2 linked regions of the Aquitalea magnusonii genome follow. The protein of the gene in region 1 interacts with the protein of each later gene in a pairwise test. Links are inferred from orthologs where the notes say so. Each region holds a gene or a part of one and is shown in the gene's direction. Other genes may lie near its edges.

Evidence for each region. Proteins that work in one complex are often made in the same cells at the same time.
Region 2: the proteins of topA (region 1) and DLM_RS11625 interact in binary tests that used the Escherichia coli proteins (3 or more experiments, as listed by UniProt). The link is inferred for Aquitalea magnusonii from one-to-one orthologs.

What each region holds. Positions count from the first base shown.
Region 1 is NZ_AP018823.1:4,602,558-4,609,588, reverse strand. What follows is about bases 2,825-5,810. They hold topA (type I DNA topoisomerase), read left to right. Parts: upstream 2,825-3,161; coding sequence 3,162-5,459; downstream 5,460-5,810. Other genes in these bases: DLM_RS21610 (hypothetical protein), read left to right, coding at 5,753-5,810; DLM_RS21620 (DUF494 family protein), read left to right, coding at 2,825-2,992. In the rest of the region: def (peptide deformylase), read right to left, coding at 1-248; DLM_RS21630 (LysM peptidoglycan-binding domain-containing protein), read left to right, coding at 376-1,413; DNA-processing protein DprA, read left to right, coding at 1,410-2,492; more of DLM_RS21620, read left to right, coding at 2,534-2,824; more of DLM_RS21610, read left to right, coding at 5,811-6,148; DLM_RS21605 (DUF1622 domain-containing protein), read right to left, coding at 6,224-6,601; DLM_RS21600 (hypothetical protein), read left to right, coding at 6,727-7,031. UniProt on the Escherichia coli protein: Releases the supercoiling and torsional tension of DNA, which is introduced during the DNA replication and transcription, by transiently cleaving and rejoining one strand of the DNA duplex.
Region 2 is NZ_AP018823.1:2,435,755-2,443,628, reverse strand. The notes cover bases 3,105-5,882. They hold DLM_RS11625 (IMPACT family protein), read left to right. Parts: upstream 3,105-4,087; coding sequence 4,088-4,678; downstream 4,679-5,882. Other genes in these bases: DLM_RS11620 (exopolyphosphatase), read left to right, coding at 4,754-5,683; DLM_RS23865 (hypothetical protein), read right to left, coding at 3,857-3,985; DLM_RS11630 (NfeD family protein), read right to left, coding at 3,349-3,789; DLM_RS11635 (SPFH domain-containing protein), read right to left, coding at 3,105-3,346. In the rest of the region: DLM_RS11660 (peptidylprolyl isomerase), read right to left, coding at 1-396; DLM_RS11655 (peptidylprolyl isomerase), read right to left, coding at 431-1,219; DLM_RS11650 (BolA family protein), read right to left, coding at 1,238-1,504; DLM_RS11645 (YciI family protein), read right to left, coding at 1,501-1,803; DLM_RS11640 (septation protein A), read right to left, coding at 1,803-2,336; more of DLM_RS11635, read right to left, coding at 2,405-3,104; DLM_RS11615 (methyl-accepting chemotaxis protein), read left to right, coding at 6,177-7,784; DLM_RS11610 (MaoC family dehydratase), read right to left, coding at 7,842-7,874.

The sequences.
Region 1 (7,031 bases):
CCTTCTTTTTCGATGATGACCGGGTTGATGAAGACACGGCGTTCGTTGTGATCCTCGGAAATATCCATCACCACAAGGCGTTTGTGGTAGTCCACCTGCGTGGCGGCCAGACCGATGCCCTTGGCTTCGTACATGGTTTCAAACATGTTGTCGATCTGGGTTTGCAGGGCTGCGTCAAAGGTCTCGACCGGCGTGGCCACGGTATGCAGACGCGCATCCGGATAATGCAAAATGTTCAGCAGCGCCATCGGTTTTCTTGCTCCAAGTTGTCGTAATGCCATCAGCACGTCGATAATATGACGTGTCTGACGCATGCTCGTTTGTCAAAGGAGCGCTCGCGGGCGCTCATTACACTCAAATATTGGGGCACTTTTCATGCGTAAAAGTATTATATCGCTTGCTCTGGCTCTGGGACTGGCTCTCCCGGCTTTTTCCGATACGCTGACCATCAAGCCCGACGCGCCGGCGCGCTATACCGTAGTCAAGGGCGACACGCTGTGGGGAATTTCCGGCCGTTATCTCAAGAGCCCATGGAAATGGCCCCGACTGTGGCAGATGAACAAAAGCGAGATCAAGAACCCCCACTGGATCTATCCCGGTGACGTGCTGGTACTCACCTACGTGAACGGCCAGCCGCGCCTGACCTTGGAAAAATCCGGTCAGGGCGATGTGCGCCTGTCACCTCAGGTACGCATGTCCGATATCGACAAAGCTATTGCCAGCATTCCTGCCAGAGCCATCGAACCCTTCCTCTACCGTCCACTGGTGGTCAACGAAGAAGAGTTTGCCACCTCGCCACGCCTGGTGGCTGGCCCGGAAGAGCGCCTGGCGTTTGGCACCGGCGATCGCGTGTTTGCCAATGGCGTGAGTACCGCGGGCAACTGGCAGATATATCGCGCCAGCAAGCCGCTGATCGACCCCGACACCAAGGAAAACCTGGGTTTTGAAGTGCTGTACGGCGGAGATGCCCAACTGGACAAAATGGGCGATGAAATCCAGACCATGCGCATCACGCGGGTTGCCAGCGAGATTCTGGTTGGAGACAGATTGATCAAGGCCCCGAAAGACCAGTTTGTCAGCTACGTACCGCACAGCCCGGACGGCAATATCCAGGGTCAGATCATCTCCGTGTATGACGGGGTGGATGGCGCGGCACAGTATTCCAACGTGGTAATCAACCGGGGCAAGCGTGAGCAGGTGGAACCCGGCGATGTATTCAGCCTGTTCAAGCATGGCAAGCCAATTACCGTGATAACCGCCGACGGCCAGAAAAAACAGGTGCTGCTGCCGGGGCAGACTGTGGGCAAGATTTTTGTCTACCGCGTCTTTGACAAGGTGTCGTACGCCCTGGTGCTGGACAGCACCGATGCCGTCAGTGTCGGGGATGTGGTCGCCCCGCCGGAAGGCGAATGAGCCAGTCCACGGCAGACTGGCTGCTGCTGGCACTGACCCCTGGCATCGGTCCGGCCGGTTTTCTCAAACTGATTGCCCGCTTCGGATCAGCCAGCCACGCCGTTGCCGCCAGCACTGCCCAGACCACCCCCATCATTGGCCAGGAGGCGGCGCTTGCCCTGCGTGAGCAACTGGCTGGCCCGGCGGTGGAAGCGGCGCTGACCTGGGCAAGCCAGCCTGACTGCACCCTGCTTAGCCTGCAGGACGACGACTATCCGCAAGCACTGGCCGAAACCGCCTCGCCGCCCCCGCTGTTGTTTGCCCGTGGCCAGCGCGCACTGCTGCAACGCCCCATGCTGGCCATGGTGGGCAGCCGCAGTGCCACGCCACCGGGCAAGCAGATTGCCGAGGAGTTTTCCCGTCGCCTATCCGCCGTGGGCTACACCATTGTCAGCGGCCTGGCCAGCGGCATCGACGCCGCTTCCCATCGCGGTGCCTTGCAGGAAGCCGGCTCCACCATTGCCGTTATCGGCACCGGCATCGACCGCGTCTACCCGGCCAGCAACCGTGAACTGGCCCATCACATCGGCAGTGCCGGCCTGATCCTGTCTGAATTCCCGCTGGGAGCAGGACCGCTGGCCAGCCACTTTCCACGCCGCAACCGCATCATTGCCGGCTTGTCGCGCGGCTGCCTGGTGGTGGAGGCCAATATCAATTCCGGCTCGCTGATTACCGCCAGGCTCTCCGGTGAATATGGCCGCGAAGTGATGGCCGTTCCCGGCTCCATCCATAATCCGCAGGCGCGGGGCTGCCATCGGCTGCTGAAGGAAGGTGCCCGGCTGATCGAAACGGTGGACGATGTGCTGGAAGAGATTGGCCGCCCGGCAGTGACCACCCCGCCAGCACCACGCAACACAGCAGATGAGCAGGCGGCGGAGCACCCGGTTTTGTCGCAGATGGGCTTTGATCCGGTGAGCAGCGAGACGCTTGCATTGCAACTCGGGTTGACGCAGGGGGAGCTTTACGCGATGCTGCTCGAGCTGGAGCTTGCCGGCAAGCTCGCCAGCTTGCCCGGTGGGCAGGTCCAGCGGCTGGTCTGACCCGGACCGGATCATGTGGCAGCCCATTTGAAGAAGACCTGATGTTTGACGTTCTCACTTATTTGTTCGAGCAGTACCGTGACCCGGACGCCTTTGGCGACCGCGGCTCCCTGATGCGCCAGCTCGAGGCCGCCGGCTTCGAGGACGAGGAAATCAACGACGCGCTGGACTGGCTGGACAATGTCGCCAATATGGTGGACGGCCTGTATGCCAGCGCTGACGATGCCTCCGGCATGCGCATCTACGCCGATGTCGAACTGGAACGCCTGCCCACCGAAGTGCGCGGCCTGATCCAGTTTCTGGAAGATCACGGCGCACTCTCGCCATCGCAACGTGAAATGGTAATCGACCGCCTGTGCGAGCTGCCGGACGATGACATCAATGTTGGCTCAGCCAAGCTGGTGGCGCTGATGGTGTTGTGGGCACAAAAAGCGGAACTGCCCATCCTCTTGGGGGAAGAACTGCTGGACGCCATTCACGGCGAACCAACCATGCAATGACTTGTCAGCGCTGGCGGTACGGGCTTACCATCCCGCCTCGCCTGATGATAACGGCAGGGAATTTTGACAAGAGCGCCAAATGCGCTCTTGTTTTATTTGCGCTCTTGCTTTATTTGATAGATAGAACCGCTATCAGCCGGATGTTTCCGGTACACACTGAAACGAAAACATGCCCTCCAGCCTCTTGATCGTTGAGTCGCCATCCAAGGCAAAAACGCTGAAGAAATACCTGGGACCGGACTTTGAAGTCCTGGCCTCCTACGGTCACGTGCGCGATCTGGTACCCAAAAACGGTGCGGTAGACCCTGAAAAGGGCTTCGCCATGAAATACCAGCTGATCGCCCGCAACAGCAAACACGTTGATGCCATCGTCAAGGCCGTGGCCGAAGTCGACCATGTCTACCTGGCAACTGACCCGGACCGCGAAGGCGAAGCCATTTCCTGGCACCTGGTGCAAATCCTCAACAGCAAGAAACTGCTGAAGGACAAGACCGCCCAGCGCGTGGTGTTCCACGAAATCACCAAGAACGCGGTACTGGAAGCCATCGGCAACCCGCGCGAAGTGGCACAGGACCTGGTGGATGCCCAGCAGGCACGCCGGGCGCTGGACTATCTGGTGGGTTTCAACCTGTCGCCGCTGCTGTGGAAAAAAATCCGCCGCGGCCTGTCGGCAGGGCGGGTACAAAGCCCGGCGCTGCGCCTGATCTGCGAACGCGAAAACGAGATCAAGGCCTTTGTGCAGCAGGAATACTGGTCGGTGCATCTGGACAGCCACAAGGGCCGTACCAAGTTTTCCGCCAAGCTGACCCAGCTTGCCGGCAAAAAACTGGATCAGTTCGACATTCCCGGTGATGCCGAACACGCCGACATTCTGGCCCGCCTGCAAAACCAGCCGGCCACCGTCACCAGCATCGAGAAGAAAAAGAAGTCGCGCAGCCCCGCCGCGCCCTTCACCACCTCCACGCTGCAACAGGAAGCCGTGCGCAAGCTGGGCATGACCACCGACCGCACCATGCGTACCGCGCAGCAGCTGTATGAAGGTATCGACATCGGCCAGGGCACGGTGGGTCTGATCACCTATATGCGTACCGACTCGGTGGCACTGGCCAACGAAGCCGTTGAAGAAATCCGTACTTATATCGGCGACACCTTCAACAACGACTTCCTGCCGAAAAACCCGGTCGCCTACAAGAACAAGTCCAAGAACGCACAGGAAGCGCACGAGGCCATCCGCCCGACCTCTATCCTGCGCACGCCGGAATCGGTCAAACCCTTCCTCACCACCGACCAGTTCAAGCTGTACGACATGGTGTGGAAGCGTACCCTGGCCTGCCAGATGGCTCCGGCCAAGTTTGACACCACCAGCGTGGACATCACCGTAGGCGAAGGCATCTTCCGCGCCAGCGGTCAGGTACAGACCTTTGCCGGCTTCCTGGCCGTGTACGAAGAAGACGTGGACGATGCCGAGGACGAGGACAACGCCAAGCTGCCGCTGCTGGAAGAAGGCGACAGCCTGCCGGTGGACAAGCTGTACGGTGAACAGCACTTCACCCAGCCGCCGCCGCGCTTCTCCGAAGCCAGTCTGGTGAAGGCACTGGAAGAATTCGGCATCGGCCGTCCGTCCACCTACGCCAGCATCATCTCCACGCTGAAAGACCGTGAATACGTGATCCTGGACAAGAAGCGCTTCTTGCCCACCGATACCGGCGACATCGTCAACAAGTTCCTGACTGAACATTTCAGCCAGTACGTGGACTACAACTTCACCGCCAAGCTGGAAAACCAGTTGGATGACATTGCCAGCGGCCAGCGCGAGTGGGTGCCGGTGATGGACAGTTTCTGGAAGGGCTTTTCCAAGCAGATTGCCGAAAAGGAAAGCATTTCCCGCGCCGAAGTCACCACCGAAAGCCTGGACGAAGCCTGCCCCAAATGCAGCAAGCCCTTGTCGATCAAGTTTGGCAAGCGTGGCCGCTTCATTGCCTGCACCGGTTATCCGGACTGCGACTACACCCGCAATATCGGTGAAACCGCCGAGCAGGCGGCAGAAGAAGCCGAAGCCCCGACGGTGATCGAAGACCGGGTCTGCCCGGACTGTGGCGGTGCGCTGCACATCAAGAAGGGTCGTTACGGCAAGTTCATCGGCTGCGCCAACTACCCCAAGTGCAAGCACATCGAACCGCTGGAAAAACCGCGTGACACCGGCGTGGAATGCCCGGAGTGCAAGTCCGGCCACCTGATCGAGCGCAAGAGCCGCTACGGCAAGCTGTTCTACAGCTGCAATACCTACCCCAAGTGCAAGTACGCCATCTGGAACCCGCCGGTGGCCGAGCCCTGCCCCAAGTGCAACTGGCCGATTCTCACCATCAAGACCACCAAGCGTCGTGGTACCGAGAAAGTCTGCCCGCAGAAGGAATGCGGCTACAGCGAGGTGATTGCCCCGCCGGAAGCCAAGCCGGCAGAAGAGTAAACTGCGGCCTGCAGTCGGTATGACACAACGCCACCTTCGGGTGGCGTTGTTTTTTTGGCCATGGCAGCCAAACCATGCAAGCAGCGGCGCTACGCCAACAGCATTGGCAATGCACTGATTTTATTAATCAAGTTCAGAAAAGTCGCCATATAATTCAGAAATCAGGCTAAACCGTAAACAGCTAAACAGTCTGAGGGCTCTTGCGACGGGCCACATCGTTTCCGAACCATACGCCGCCGCCATGACAGGCGGCGTTCGTCGTTTTACGGGCCACCCCCGGCAAAGCACACATCATGAAAACACATAGCAGCTTCTTTTTTACCGGTGCATCGGTACTGACTCTGTTTGGCCTGGCCAGCGGCCATTGGCTGATGCTTCCCATTGCCTTCCTGCTGGCATTCTGCGGCATGGTGGTGGCCGACCGGGAGCAACTGGCCGACATGGATGAGCGTACCGCCGCCATGCTGCTGGTGCTGCCCAGTCAGCATCCGCTCTTGCCGCTGGACCATTTCCACGGCAACGAACTGATGTTTTACCAGGCTGGCAGCCCGGTTTACCGCGTTTTGCAGGCAGATGGCGCCCGTTGGGAACTGGTCGGCGAATATGGCAAGGTAGAAGACGATAGCGGCTGCATCCGCGTTTACCCCGGTTATCTTTACCGGCGCCAGCCGGTCAGGACCGACGCCTGACCGCGCGAACAACCATCCACAGCCTTGTCCGATTAGCGTCGCCGCGCCTTGCCGCCGCGGCGCTACACCATGGTGTCAGCCACGGTTGGTGCCGGACTTGTCTTCCTGCTCGGTTTCGCGGATTTCCTTGCCCAGAAAAAAGTTGAGCGCGGTACGCAATACGGCAATGGCAGCCAGCTTGCCGATCTGGTCCCAACTGGGTGCCACGGCGGTGGACAGGATATCGGCCGCCAGTTGCAATTCCAGCGCCAGTGCCAGAAAGCGGGCAAAACTCAGCCGCACTGCATTGAATTGCGCCATGCCCGGCTCAAGGCAGCGTTGCAGGTAGCGCACCCCGGCCACCAGTACGCCGATGCCAATCACCACGGCACCGCTAGCCTCCACCGCCAGTTTCAGCCATAGCACCAGATTGAGCACCAGCTCTTCCACGCCGGATTCGGCAGGTGACAGCATGCGTTTTCCTCCAGCTTGATGGGGAAGGCCCCAGCATACACAGAAGGCGGACTGGCGACAGCTACTGACGGCCTGAGCATGCCAGCGCATGTTATGCTATCGGATTATCCGGCCGACCCCACCGCATGCTGTTACTGAAACTGACGCTGGTTCCTGCCTTTCTCTTCCTGCTGGCCCTGGTGGCACGCTATTGGGGCCCACACCGAGCGGGCTGGATGGCCGGCCTGCCGGTGGTGGCCGGGCCCATCCTGTGGCTGCTGATGCGGGAACATGGCCCGGCGTTTGCTGCCAGTGCCGCGCTGCAGGCCATTGCCGCCATTGCCGCCTCCGAATTGTTCAACCTGATCTATGCCCGCCTGGCTGCCCGCTTTGCCTGGCCGCTGACGCTGATATTTGCGCTGTGCGGCTGGCTGCTGGCCGCCTGTCTGCT
Region 2 (7,874 bases), 2.2 Mb from region 1 along the record:
ATGGTATTGCTTGGTTTCCGGCACGGTAGCCACCAGCTTGTCATACTCAGCCTTCAGTTGCTCGTCCGTTACCGGGTTGGCTTTCTGGAAGTCCTTGATGACACGGTTGGCCAGCGCCATGGCTTCCATGTTCTGCAGTTCGGCCTTGAAGTCGGCAGTCTTGTCGATGCCTTTCTTGATGGCTTCCTGACGCAGCACTTCGGCGGTGATCAGTTGATCCTTGACCATGTCCTTGGTCTTGTCATCGGCTGCCTGGCCTTGGGCTGCCATCATCTGCACCACGGCGTCGATGCGGGCGGGGGAGATTTCGGTGCCATTGACGGACGGGCCGGCAGCAAAGACGGCAGAGGTGCTCAGAGCGGCCAGCAGGGCGCTTGCCAGCAAAGTCTTGCGCATGATGTTGGTTTCCTGTTGTTACTGTGGTGTGGTGTTACTGGATTTTCGCCTTGCTGCGCAGATCTTCCACTGCCTTGGCAATGGCTTCTTCCTGCAGTTGGCGCTCGATTTGCGGTTTTACTTCAGCCAGCGGCGGCAGTTTGGCATCGCGGATATCATCTACCTTGAATACGATCCAGCCCACGCGGGTTTGCATCGGCTTGCTGCTGTACTGGCCTTTCTTCAGGTCTTTCAGCAGCTCGGCCAGTTGAGGTTCCATGCGGGCCAGATTGCCCCAGCCCATGTCGCCGCCATTTTGCTTGGCAGCCGGATCCAGCGAACGGCTCTTGGCCAGGTCTTCGAACTTGGCACCCTTTTTCAGGCTGTCGATGATCTTGAGCGCATCGGCTTCGCTGGCCACGGTAATCTGGCGTGCGTGGACGTCCTTGGTGCCGGCAAACTTGCTTTGGGTCTGGTTGTAGCGTTCTTGCAGCTGTGCATCGCTGATCTGCATGTTTTTCACCAGGTCGGCAAACAGCGCTTCGCGCAGCATGTCCTGGCGGACTTCTTCCATGCGCTTGATGAAGGCGGGCTGCTGGTCCAGCTTGCGGCTCTGGGCTTCTTGCAGGATGACTTCACGGTTGATCAGGGTGTCTTTTACTTGCTGGCGCAGCGCGGGGGAATCCTGCACATTGCCATTGCTGTTTTGCACGACAACAGCCACCGCATTGTCCAGATCAGTCTTGTCAATGGACTTGCCATTAACCATGGCAATGGATTCGGCCATGGCCGGAATGCTGATGGAGGCAGCCAGCAGCAGGGCAGCAATCTTGGTAGTTTTCATTGGCGATTCTTCCTTGGGTCAAAGTTCTTCTGGTGTCAGTGCGCGAATGGCCAGCGCATGCACCCTGGTTTTCATCAGATCGCCCAATGTGGCATACACCAGACGATGGCGTGCCACACTGTTAAGACCGGCAAAACGGCTGGAGACAATCAGCACATCATAGTGGCCGCCACCGGAGCGGGCTCCGGCGTGCCCGGCATGGGCGGCGCTGTCGTCCTGGATTTCCAGATGTTCCGGTGTCAAGGCCTGCAGGGCAGCCTGCAGCAGCGCGACGGTATCGCTCATGCAGGGAATACCTTGCGGAAGGGTTTTACTTCTACCGCGGCGTATACGCCGGCAGCAACATAAGGGTCGGCATCGGCCCAGTTGCGGGCTTCTTCCAGGCTGGCAAATTCGGCCACGATCAGGCTGCCGGTAAAGCCGGCACTGCCAGGGTCCACGCTGTCAATGGCCGGGCAGGGGCCTGCCAGTACCAGACGGCCCTGTTCCTGCAAGGCAGACAGGCGGGCCAGGTGTTCCGGGCGGGCGGCAAGACGCTTTTCCAGGGAGCCGGGGTGATCCTGGCCGCTGATGATATACAGCATTATTTCTTTTCCTCGATGTATTTGGACAGGAACAGGCTTTGTGCGATGACGAACACCACCATCAGGCCCAGACTGCCAAACAGTTTGAAGCTCAGCCAGATTTCGCGACTGAAATTGAAGGCTACATACAGATTGAGTGCGCCCATGAAGGTAAAGAACAGCGACCAGGCATAGGCCAGCTTGCGCCAGATGAGTTGTGGTAGCTGGATCTGCGCGCCCATCAGCAGTTTCAGGCCGTTCTTGCCCATCAGGTCGCTAACCAGCAGTGCAATGGCCATCAGCCAATACAGTACGGTGAATTTCCAGATGATGAACAGATCGTTGTGCGATATCACGGTAGCCGCACCCAGCACCACGCTGAGGATCAGGTTGATCCATTGCATGGCGTCCACCTTGCGGTGCTTGAGCCAGGTCCAGGCAAACAGCAGGACGGTTGCCGCCACCAGAACCTTGGTGGCCAGAAACATGTCGTGGGTGATCAGGTAACTGCCGAAGAACAGGGCTACCGGAAGGAAGTCGGATAAGAATTTCATGCGGCTGATTATGGGGGCAGCCTGCCTGTTATACAAGCCAGGACAAGGCTGCCGTCATGACATAAGTGTTAACGATTGCTTTGCTTGACCACGCTCAGCGCGGTAGCCACCAGCGAGCTGACATCCGCCACATTGGCCGGCAGGATGACGGTGTTGTTCTGCTTGGCCAGTTGGGCAAAGGCGGCCACATACTGCTCTGCCACCTTGAGGTTGACTGCTTCGATACCGCCGTCCACCTTCACCGCTTCGGCTACCCGCCGTACGGCATCTGCCGTGGCATCGGCCACCAGGCGCAGTGCCTCGGCCTCACCCTGTGCCTTGTTGATGGCAGCCTGCTTGTTGCCTTCGGAATTGTTGATGGTGGCTTGCATCTCGCCTTGCGATTTCTGGATGGCTGCTTCGCGTGCGCCGGTAGCCAGGTTGATCTGCTCCATCTTCACCCCTTCGGACTGGGCAATACGGGCGCGCTTTTCCCGCTCGGCGGTAATTTGCGCCTGCATGGAATGCAGGATGTCCTGCGGCGGAACCAAGTCCTTGATTTCATAGCGCAATACCTTCACGCCCCAGTTGATGGCGGCTTCATCCAGCGAAGCCACCACGATCTGGTTGATTTCATCACGTTCCTCGAAGGTCTTGTCCAGCTCCATCTTGCCAATCACCGAGCGCAAGGTGGTTTGCGACAGTTGGGTGATGGCCAGCAGGTAGTCGCTGGTGCCATAGGAGGCGCGCTGCGGGTCCGTCACCTGGAAATACAGGATGCCGTCCACCTTTAGCTGGGTATTGTCGCGGGTGATGCAGATCTGGCTGGGTACATCCAGCGGTACTTCCTTCAGGCTGTGCTTGTAGGCCAGCCGGTCGATGAAGGGAATCAGGATGTTCAGCCCTGGTGTGAGGGTGGCGTGATAGCGGCCCAGCCGCTCCACGATATAGGCATGCTGTTGTGGCACCACCTTGACCGATTTGATGATGAAGATCACCACGGCGGCAAACAGGACGATGACGAATTCCATGATTATCGGCTTTCTTTTGATGAAGTGGTAAGGAGCAGTACATTGCCGTCACGGCCTGCGATGGCGGCGCTGTCACCCGCTGCCAGCGTGCTTGCATCCTCTGCACGGGCCTGCCATTCGGTGCCGCGATAATGCACACGCAGGTTTTGGCTGTCGATCCGGCTGATTACGCGGACCAGTTGGCCGATGTCCGGGTCGTCGAGCACGGCCTTGCTTGGTTGCGGTGCGGCTGGCTGGCGTTTGCGCCAGCGGCTCACGGCCAGAACACCGGCCATGCCGCCCAGGCTGGCCAGTGTCCAGCACAGTGCCTCACTGCCGCCCAGCAGGCTGGCAATGCCACCGGCGGCCAGCGCTACGGCGATTACCAGCAAGTAGAAAGTGCCGGACATGAATTCGGCCATCAGCGCCAGCAGCGCGCCGATCAGCCATAGAGTAGGAGTCAAGGTTGGCCAGCTTTCATGACGAAAGATTAGGCATTCTCATGCCGAAATGTGTCCAAGACAACTGCTTTTAGCGGTGGTCCGGGGCGGGAAGGGTGGACAGCAATGCGGCAGCTTGTGCTGGATCAAGCCAAAACGTGTCCAGTGCCAGCCGCAGTGTCTCGGTCAGCAGGCTCAGGACGATGAGCAGCGGGATCATGATTTGCCTCCGCTTGTGGCATCAGCATCAGGACGCACGCTGCGGCCAAAGCGCGTTACCATGCAGGCAACACTGTTAACTAAGACTTCGGGACAGGTATAAATGTTTCAACTGGCAGCCCCTGTTGCTGCAGAAATCGAAATCAAGAAGAGTCGCTTTCTTGCCTATGTGTATCCGGTTGCCCGGCGTGAAGAGGCTATGCAGCATCTTCTTGCGCTGCGCGCCCAGTATCCCGATGCCCGCCATTACTGCGCGGTGCTGCTGGTGGATGGCGACTCCATGCTGGATGATGATGGTGAGCCTTCCGGCACGGCGGCCCGGCCCATGTATAACGTGCTGATGCACAAGCAACTGCATAATGTGCTGGCGGTGGTGGTGCGCTATTTTGGCGGCGTCAAACTGGGTGCGGGCGGTCTGGTGCGTGCCTACACCCAGGCGCTGAACGCGGCGCTGCTGCTGGCGCAAGCGGTGCCCGTGGTGGTGATGGCGCAATGTCGTGCCCGTATTGCCTTTGCAGATGAGTCACGTTTTCGCCGTCATTGTGATGCTTTGCAGATTGCCGTGAGCGAGGCCAGCTATGGTGAACAGGTGGAATTGACGCTGAGCCTGCCGGCTACGCAGTGTGAGGCCTTGCAAATGCGCTTGCACGACCTGTTGGCCGGTGAGGTATATTTCATGACGCATGAGAATTGAGTTTGCCATCGGCACTTGCTGCGGCAAGCAATGACACAATCGGCTGGAAATGATCTTGTTTACGGGGAGAAATGAATGTCGCAGCAGCAATACCGTCTGGTGACGCGCAGTGATTTTGACGGCCTGGTGTGTGCCGTGCTGTTGAACGAGCTTGGCATGGTGAATGACATCAAGTTTGTCCATCCCAAGGACATGCAGGACGGGAAAATAGAAATCACCGAGCGGGATATCACCACCAATCTGCCGTATGTGCCTGGTGCGTATCTGGCCTTTGACCACCATTTTTCCGAAACCCTGCGCAACGGGCAGCATGCCAACCACATCATCGACCCGGCGGCGCCTTCTGCCGCCCGCGTGGTGTACGACCACTTTGGCGGCAAGCAGGCTTTTCCGCGCATCAGTGATGAAATGATGGACGCGGTGGACAAGGCCGACTCTGCCCAGTTCAGCCGCGAGGAAATCCTCAATCCCACCGGCTGGGTCTTGCTCAATTATCTGATGGATGCGCGCACCGGTCTTGGGCGCTTCCGTAATTTCACCGTCAGCAATTATCAGTTGATGATGGATTTGATCGGCTATTGCCGCGACCACAGTATCGAGGAAATCCTGGCCTTGCCGGATGTGAAGGAGCGGGTGGACCTGTACATGCAGTATCAGGAGCAGGCGCGCGAACAGATCGCACGCTGTGCCAAGGTGCATGGCAATCTGGTGTTGCTCAACCTGCTGCTGGAAGAAACCATCTATCCGGCCAACCGCTTCCTGGTATATGCGATGTATCCGGAGTGCAATATTTCCATCCACATGATGTGGGGCCTGAACAAGCAGAACATCGTGTTTGCCACTGGCAAGTCCATCATCGATCGCAGTTGCCGCACCAATGTGGGGGCGCTGATGCTGCAGTACGGTGGTGGCGGCCATGAGGCGGCGGGGACTTGTCAGGTCAGTGTCGATCAGTATGAGGATATCCGCGACGAGCTGATTACCCGTATCCGGGCGCAAGGCTGATGCATCGCTTACGGCCAGCGATGGCAGGGCTGATCAAGCCCGGTCCGTGAATGTCCTCGGTGCAATGCCGCTAATCAGGGAACATGATTTTCATGTTCCCTTTTTAATTGCAAGCCTCTGCGCTGCCGGTGCTGCTGCTGGTGGCACGCAGTGCGGGATCAGCAGCCTGCCATATTGCGCCGCCAGATGGCCCGGCACTGCCGGGTCAGAATGCGGGGTGCTGGCGTTTGTCACCCGCTTGGCGAGTACGGCAGGCGCTGCGTCGCCCTGTCTGGGTGGCCTTGCTTGTCGTGATACAGCGCTAAGCCTGGCCATTCTGCGCACTGGCCATGTGGCATCAAGTAGCAGGTATTGGCCTGGGGCAAGGGTTGTGCATATTAGCCTGGCAATGGACTGGGGTTTTCTTATCCTGAAGCATGGACTTTCTTGTTAGAATGTTGAGATTAAACAAGTTGTTTTAAATAATTAAAACTAACAAAAGAACGCACATCAAATGAAGATCAATCTGCCTGTTACCGCCAACGAGTTGATTGTCGACCCTGTTAATCCCATCGTCACCAAGACCGATGTGAAAGGCAGCATTACCTACGCCAATCGCGCGTTCATCGAGATCAGCGGCTTTAGCGAGGCCGAACTGCTGGGCCAGAACCACAATATCGTGCGCCACCCGGACATGCCGCCATCGGCATTTGCAGACTTGTGGGAAACGGTGAAGGCAGGCAAGCCATGGCGTGGCATCGTGAAAAACCGGGCCAAGAATGGCGATTTCTACTGGGTGGAGGCTTACGTTACCCCGATTACCGAACATGGCCGTATTGTGGGCTACATGTCGGTGCGCTCCCAGCCAAAGCGGCAGGATATCGATGCCGCTGCAGCCCTTTATCGCCAAGTGATGAACAAGCAGGCCAGCCTGCCTTCCACCTTGCAGCGTTATGCACGGCAGTCTGATGTGTTGCAAGTCGCGCCGCTGCTGTTTCTGCTGGGCCTGTTGGCGGCCATGGTGTCGTTCTTCTTGCCGGATGCCTTGCTCTGGCTGCGTGAGGCACTTGGCATGACCGGCTGTGTGCTGGCACTTGGCGCGGCCATCTGGGCATGGCGGCGGGTGCGCTCGGTATTGAAGGTGCTGGACGGACGCTTCCAGGACTTGCAGGAAGGCCGGCTGGATCATGCCTCCATGGCGCATGAAGGCGGCTTGCTGGGCAAGGTGCTTTCCTCGCTGGAATCCTTGCGCATTCATTACCGCGCCACCATTGCCGATGTGATGCGGGCCAGCCTGTATACCAAGGAACAGGCTCATGGTTTGCTGGATGATATGCATGCCCTGGCGGCACGATCGGTGCAGCAGCGTCAGGGATTAAACCAGATTAGCCACAATATGGAGTCGCTCAGCCTGGCGGTGCAGGATGTGGTGCGCCTGGCCGAACATAATCAGCAGGATTCACGCCATACCCAGGATGTGGCGCGGGATGGCCGCCATACCATGGATGCCGCAACCTCGGCGGCGGAGCGTGCGGTGAACGTGGTGTCACAGTCGCGTGGTGCCATGGTGGAGCTGGATGAGGCGATGATCCGCATCCGCAGCATGACGACTCTGATTCGCGAGATTGCCGATCAGACCAATCTGCTGGCCCTGAATGCCGCCATCGAGGCTGCCCGTGCCGGAGAGATGGGGCGTGGTTTTGCCGTGGTGGCGGACGAGGTGCGCAAGCTGGCCGAGCGCACCACCAACACCACCGATTCCATTGGTGAGATTGTCGAGGAAATCGGCAAGATCACCCATTCCGCCGTCAGCAGCATGGATGCCACGGTGGAAGAGGTGGGCGAGGTCAATGGGCAGATCCGCCTGTCATCGGGCAAGCTGCAGGGCCTGATCGAGGCGGCTGAGCAGTCCAGCCTGCAGGCACAGAAACTGGCCAGGGAGATGGGCAGCAAATCCGATTCCATCAATGTGATGGCGGCAGCGCTGGAGCAGTTGAATGCCTTGTCAGAGCAGGATTTGAGCACTACCCACTCCATTGGTGAGAGTGCCGGACATCTGGCCGAAACCTCGGAGGATCTGGCGCAGCTAACCGAAAATTTCAGCAAATGGCAGCAGCGTTGAACTGCTGAGCTTGCCCCACGCAACAGCCTGTCCGCGTTTTATCCGGACAGGCTTTTTTCATGGCTGTGTCGTGGTGCGGCGGGCAACCCA